3 regions of the uncultured Phascolarctobacterium sp. genome follow, and region 1 is predicted to be linked to each of the others. Evidence: riboswitches for the same ligand, from Rfam matches in the RefSeq annotation. Region 1 holds a riboswitch; each other region holds the start of a gene.

Region 1 (2,275 bases):
AATCATCATAAAACTCATTTTGATAACTACTTCCTAAAATCAAATTCGTTTTGTTTCCAAACTCCCATTTTTTTTGTATATCGGCTCCATAAGTACGATTCTTCTCATCTGTATCATACATTTTTCCGGAATAAGCACCACTTGTTGTATAATTAGTGTATCCATCTGCCATTAATTTATTCTGGTTATAATACAAATTTCCCTTAACACTGTCATCTTGATATGTCATCTGTATTAAATTTTGCTTTGTTACATATTCTCTATTCTGTTGTAATGCACCGCCTTTAGGAACGCTTTTATATCCATCATCAAACCAAGTATCATATTTTACATTTGTTTCAAAATAATTATATAAAAAATTCCACTTATCATTCATTTTATAGTTTAAAAATAAATTATTTTTATGAGAACTGGTCATATCTGTATGTTTGTCACCTTTGTCATACGAACGTGAAATTGTATCTACCTTTCCCCATTTTTCTAAGTTATAACCAACGCTTAATTTATCAGCACTAACAGTAGCATTGTATTTTTGTTGTCCGTAATTACCAACTCCAGCAGTTACTGAATTTTTAAAACCTTGTTTAGTTATAATATTAATAACACCGCCCATAGCTTCACTACCATAAAGTACGGATCCTCCACCTTTTACTATCTCAACTTTTGCAATGCTATCTACAGGTATAGCATCTAAAAAATATTTTCCTCTCAAATTCATAGGAGATCCATTCAGCATAATCAAAGTACCATTACTTACACCTCTAATAGCTATTTCATTAGCCATTGTCCCCATAGCACCACCACCGGGTGCAAATGTTTTGTAAATCAATCCAGGTACACGCCCCAAAGCAACCTGCAAATTCTGCGCACCTGTTGCTTTCAAATCTTCACTAGTTAGGATTGTTGTTGATGCCGGAACATCAACATCTCTTTTTTCTGTCCGTGTTGCGGTTACGACCATCGGATCTAGTGTAAATACTTGGTTTGGTTCCTCTGCGTGTACCGTGTACCCCCCCCAGATGACACTCCCCGTTACCAATGCTACCATCATAGCACTCTTACTCATACTCTTTTTCAACATACTCAACTTCCTTTCACTACTTTTATTATTGAAATAAAGGCTTTTCCTGTACCCATTCCTTATGGTCGCACAGTACTTTGCTTCTATTTACAATCAAGAAAAAAATAAAAATACCTCTTGCCTAAGGCAAAAGGTATTTTACGACTTAATTATAAAATAAAAGAAGCCGACACATTACCCAACTGTCTCACGCAGTAGTAACATAATCACCAGGCAGTTCTTCTGACTTAGGTTCAACGCTTATCCAAGCCTTCCCAGATATTTCCAGTGGCATAAGTTTGGATTCGCTCACCATTACAGCGACGGGATCGTGCGGGATTTGCACCCAGCTTCTCTATTAAGACCAGCGTCACCTGATTTACGAAATATTTAATTTAATTAAGTATAATATAAATCTGCTTCTTTTTCAACATGTGCTGCCAAATTCATATCATATCTTATTGGGATAGTGTTTTTGTATCCATAAAAATATTATTGGTATAACTATCAATGTAAAAACTGTTGAAGTTATCATCCCTCCAATTATGACCCACGCCATACTAACACGAGTCTCCGATCCTTCTGTCATTGCAAGAGCAGTCGGCATCATACCAACCACCATAGTCAAGGCCGTCATAAAAATTGGTTTTAATCTAACCTTACCTGCCTCTATAATAGCTTCCAGTGCATTTTTACCCTGATGCATTAATGTTAAAGTATAGTCAAGCAAAAGTGTACCATTTTTTGCCACCAGTCCATCCATCACCAAAATACCAATCAACGAATATAAATTGATCGTATTGCCTGTTAGCAAAAGACAAAAAACTGCTCCAATAAAGCCTAGCGGCAAGGAAAACATCCTTATCAGCGGCGTAAAAACAGACTCATACAGTACGGCTAACAACAAATATATAAGCAAAAGCGACATCGATAAAGCCATTGCCATTTCTTTAAACGAATCATTCATACTGGTTGCCTGGCCTGTAAATTCATAGGCACAGCGCAAATTGCTTTGATCCAATTTGCCCCTTAATTCCTGCAGCACTTCATTTAAGGGCCGCTCTGCTAAATTACTCTGTATATTTATTATACGTTCTTTATTAACGCGTCGGATCGTTATCGGCCCGACGCCTTCTTCTACACTTGCAACATCGCCTAAATACACATTGCCATTTTTAGCAGGCACCGGTATGCTTTTTATATCCTCAATAAAAA
Region 2 (2,275 bases), on a different contig from region 1:
GTATTTTGACTATGATATGTTCTGCGCAGTAAATGTAATAACATTGCTTGCCTTTTTAGAACAGGCAGAATATCCGGGGCAGATAAAATTTCAGCTGTTGGAAGCCGATGGGACAGTTAAGGTCCTTGATACGTGGCCTGTGATTTTGGGAAATTATAAAAAATGCTATACCAAAGTCCTGCTTGACCGTCAGCGGTTTGTGACTGGCAATGAACTTTTGGACAAAGGGATAGCGCTGTATCTTGATTATAAGAAAAAGAATAATCGGATTACCAGGTATATCGCAGCTCATGGCTCAGCAGAACAAATGCAGCTGGTGCAGGAGCTGTTGCTGAAGTTTGCTGATTACGGCCTGACGGATATGGCGGCGGCTAAATTTATTGCGGCAGTTCGGGATAAAAAACGGTAATAATAAATTTATTATAAACAAAAATTAAGGAGTGTTGGAAACGATGAAAAAACAAATTATGACCTTTATTTTGACGATTGTCATGGCACTGGGCATTTGCGGCGCTGTATCAGCCGCCGAAGCCGGAAATATGGTAGGTTACGTTAATGTCCAGCAGGTATTTCAAAGCTATCCTGATATTAAAACTACCATGAGCGCTGTTGACCTGGAACGCCAAAAAGCGCAGCAGGAATTTGAAAGCAAGGCGGCCTCTTTAGATGACAGCGGTAAACAGGCCTTAGGCGAAAAACTGTCGCAGCAGGTAGCCAAACGCGAACAGGACCTGATGGGGCCGATCCAGAAAAAAGTTCAGAAAGCTATTGCCACAGTAGCCAAACGTGCCGGCATCAGCAGCGTAGTTGACAGCAGCGCAATGCTGTATGGCGGCAAAGACCTGACCAACGATGTAATTGCTGAAGTGCTGAAATAAAATACAGAATAATCTCAGACCCCGCGCAAGCTTGCTTGCGCGGGGTCTTTTTATGCAACAAAATAGTTGCTGAAAAAGAAAATTAAATAATAAATAAAAATAAAAGATTGCATTGTAAAATTGTTTATAGTATACTTGCAAAATAAATGTATATGGATATTATCAGGTGACACAGGTCTTAATAGAGAAGCTGGGTGTAAAACCCACACGATCCCGTCGCTGTAAAAGTGAGTTCATCCAAAATATGCCACTGGAATTTATCTGGGAAGGCTTGGATGAATGATGAACTTGAGTCAGAAGAACTGCCTGATAATTACTTTACTGCTGCGTGAGACAGTTAGGTAATGTTATCGGCTTCTTTTATTTTGAATCAAGCTGTTTAATGCCTTTTGCCTTAGCGCAGAAGGTATTTTTATTTTGGGTGATTGCAAGTAAAGGCAAATAATGTGCGGTCATAAAGAATGAGTACAGGAAATGTCTTTATTTCAATAATAAAAATGTAGTGAAAGGAAGTTGAGTATGTCAAAAAAGAATTTGAGTAAAAGTGTACTGATGGTAGCACTGATAACTGGCAATGTCATCTGGGGGGGTACTGCAGTACATGCTGAGGAACCAAATCAGGCCTTTACGCTTGACCCAATGATCGTAACTGCTCAAAGAACAGAAACCAGAGACCTGGATACACCGGCAACCACTAATATCATTACTGAACAAAATATCAAAGAAGCCGGCTATAAGAACGTTTTTGACGCTATCGAACATCAAGTAGGCCTAACAAGTACCGGTTACGGCGACGCCGGTCAGGATTTTGGTTTCAGTTCAGGCCGCACCGTTATCCGCGGCTACGACCGTGGCACCCTGATCATGGTAGACGGTATCCCCATGAACCTTAAAAACTATAACTCCTTAGACGGTATCCCCATAGATATGGTACAGCAAATAGAAATCATAAAAGGCGCCGCTGGAACCCTGTATGGCAGCGAAGCTATGGGCGGCGTAGTTAATATTATTACTAAAAAGCCAGGTGGCAAAACTCAGGTCAAAGTAAAAGGCACCGTCGGCAACTATTATAAAGATTACGGCGTTACCTATGCGGGTGAAAAACTTATCGTAACCGCATCTAAAGAATATTCCAACAAGCTTACCCACAGCAACGCTTATCCGGAAGGCTCGTCTACCGACTGGTGGGTAGGCAAAGGACAGAAAAACAGAGCCGGGATCTCCGCCGCACTGACAGATGAGATCGGTTTTACTTTCATCTATCAGGACGGCAATATTACCCGCGGCAGCAATAACGATGCCAAAAAAGTAGGCTCAGTCTATAAAAAATATAATTATCGTTATGACGACAAACGCATTACTACAGGACTGACCTACGATGGCAAATCTAACGGCAT
Region 3 (2,275 bases), on a different contig from region 1:
GGTTAACGCCGTCTTCTTTCCATTTTGAACCGCCTAAAGTCCCTGTACCGCCAGTATATCCATCTTTATATTTAGTATCACCCGACATATCTCTATTTGCAGAAATGAAATAATGCCAGGATTTATCATTACCTGCGCTGCCGGAATAACTTAATGCGTATTTGTGTTTATCCCACGACCCGGTCGATAAATCAATTGACCCTACATTGTTACTGCCACCCTTACGGGTAATGATATTGATAACACCTCCCAAAGCATCTGCTCCGTAAACTGAAGCGCCAGGACCTTTGATGACCTCGATTTTTTCAACATTTTCCATATTGGTCACCTGGTCTAAATTTACACCGGTAGATTTACTGCCAGTCTTACTGTTACTGGAAATTCTGGTACTGGCAGTATTATCTACGCGGCGTCCATCTACCAAAATAATTACTCTGGTATCACCATTTATGGATACGCCATTATTATAAAATTCATAGCCATACTCACCACCACGGTAACCTGGGTTTTGGAAAGTTACTCCGGGAATACGTTTAATAGCTTCTGTTAAATCTGTATAATGCCGTTTTTCTATTTCTTCACGGGAGATTACTTTTACGTCACCGCCAGTACGGTAATAAGATTGTTCGGTAATAGTATTGCCAAATTTATCTTTGGTAGCATCGGCTTCAACCAAAACTGTATCCAAAGTATAGCCTTGTAAATTTTCGTCAAAAGCAGCATACGAAGTAGATGCCATTGAAAGCAGCATTACCATCGCAGCTGCAGCACCATATTTTTTATTAAGCTTCATCAAACTCATCTTCTTTCATCAATTTTTACATTTCATCATCCAACTATGACTAAGATTTACTTTACCAGCGCGAACCGTTGATATACGTAAAAGTGTAGTTTTGATCTGTGACCCATGATTTCCAATCCCCTGCAAATTTTCCAAGATTAAAACTCATGCGTTTAGTACCATTAGGTGCTACTTTACATAGTGGTATTTTTACCGGGGCACCAATAAATTCATATTTACTGCCATCTTCTTTGGTAAAAATAATGCGTGCAGTAAAAGAATTCAATTTTGTTACTGTTAAATCACTGCGCCGGTTTTTAAAATCCCCCATCATACACAAATCGCCATTATTCAGCCATATTTTACTGGTATTCCATTCCAGAATCATCTTATCCGTGGAAACTTCTGCCGCTGATACAATTCCAAATCCTGTAAATGTCAATATCACTAAAAATATTACTGAAAATTTTTTAAACATTCTCATTCCTCCTTTCCTCAAAAATAATATTCTGAACTTACTATATATTCCAATCCTTTGCCAAGCTTACCCTGTTTCGCTTGCAAAGTTTTAGAATCACAACAAAAAAGCCTTTTTGCGTGCTCGCAAAAAGGCAAAAGGATATACTTATCCAATTTCCTACCCATCACTCGCAGGCTATAGAAATACTAAAATCAGGCAGTTCTTCTGACTCTGCTTCATTGCTTACCCCGCCTTCCCAGTTTCCCAGTGGCATCTTTGAGGCTTGCTCAGCATTACAGCGGCGTGACCGTGTTGGTTTTACACCAACTTCTCTATTAAGCAATCGATTACACCTGATTCTTTTCTTTATTCAGTTAGAAGTATCTTTTTTGCTTTTTATATTATAAACTACTGTTATCGTTTAGTATTATAGCACTATGTCCCCCCCCAGTCAAACAAAATTGCATCTATATTGTATTAAAACAATATAGAACAATTTTGCTTTGCCAAACTGTCTATAGTTTGGATAAAACAACTCTATCAAAAGTTAAAATATAAAATTTATCTATCAATCCTTATCAACACCTGCGCTTTATTCCTACATCAGAGAAAGTAACATTTCTTTTATATTCTTTATGCAATTTTATTATCGTTTAGCATTATATCACTAACATTTCTATCAGTCAAATAGTTTTCTTTTAGTATAATAAAAATCGAATATATTCTAAAAAAAAACCACTTTGAAGATAAACTTCAAAGTGGTTTCGATTAGGCGTTAAATGATATTTTATTATTGATTAATAATTTTCAACTTTTCTTCCTGCAGCTTTTCTTTAGCGATCTCCAGCATCAGCTTGATACGGTTCATCTGGTTGACCTGACTGGCGTCGGCGTCACAATCCAGCGCAATGATATTGGCCTGTGGATTGGTACGCAGAAGCTCGCGGATCATGCCCTTGCCGGTAACATGATTCGGCAGGCAGGCAAACGGCTGCAGGCAGACGATATTATTGATGCCGCCGCTCAGCAGCTTG

Evidence for each region. A riboswitch is a leader RNA that binds a small molecule or an ion and turns the genes downstream of it on or off. The one in region 1 is predicted to bind cobalamin.
Region 2: another riboswitch for cobalamin. It lies ahead of Q4G98_RS07100 (TonB-dependent siderophore receptor); the one in region 1 lies ahead of Q4G98_RS00265 (TonB-dependent siderophore receptor).
Region 3: another riboswitch for cobalamin. It lies ahead of Q4G98_RS11060 (hypothetical protein); the one in region 1 lies ahead of Q4G98_RS00265 (TonB-dependent siderophore receptor).

The regions. Positions count from the first base shown of each region.
Region 1 is NZ_CATWDQ010000001.1:73,142-75,416, reverse strand. Features, by position in the region: gene Q4G98_RS00265 (TonB-dependent siderophore receptor) at 1-1,081, opposite strand, end outside; cobalamin riboswitch at 1,276-1,453, opposite strand; gene Q4G98_RS00260 (efflux RND transporter permease subunit) at 1,512-2,275, opposite strand, start outside.
Region 2 is NZ_CATWDQ010000007.1:58,242-60,516, forward strand. Features, by position in the region: gene Q4G98_RS07090 (hypothetical protein) at 1-409, shown strand, start outside; gene Q4G98_RS07095 (OmpH family outer membrane protein) at 453-878, shown strand; cobalamin riboswitch at 1,026-1,203, shown strand; gene Q4G98_RS07100 (TonB-dependent siderophore receptor) at 1,398-2,275, shown strand, end outside.
Region 3 is NZ_CATWDQ010000020.1:18,984-21,258, reverse strand. Features, by position in the region: gene Q4G98_RS11065 (TonB-dependent receptor) at 1-757, opposite strand, end outside; gene Q4G98_RS11060 (hypothetical protein) at 855-1,259, opposite strand; cobalamin riboswitch at 1,439-1,613, opposite strand; gene Q4G98_RS11055 (acyl-CoA dehydratase activase-related protein) at 2,032-2,275, opposite strand, start outside.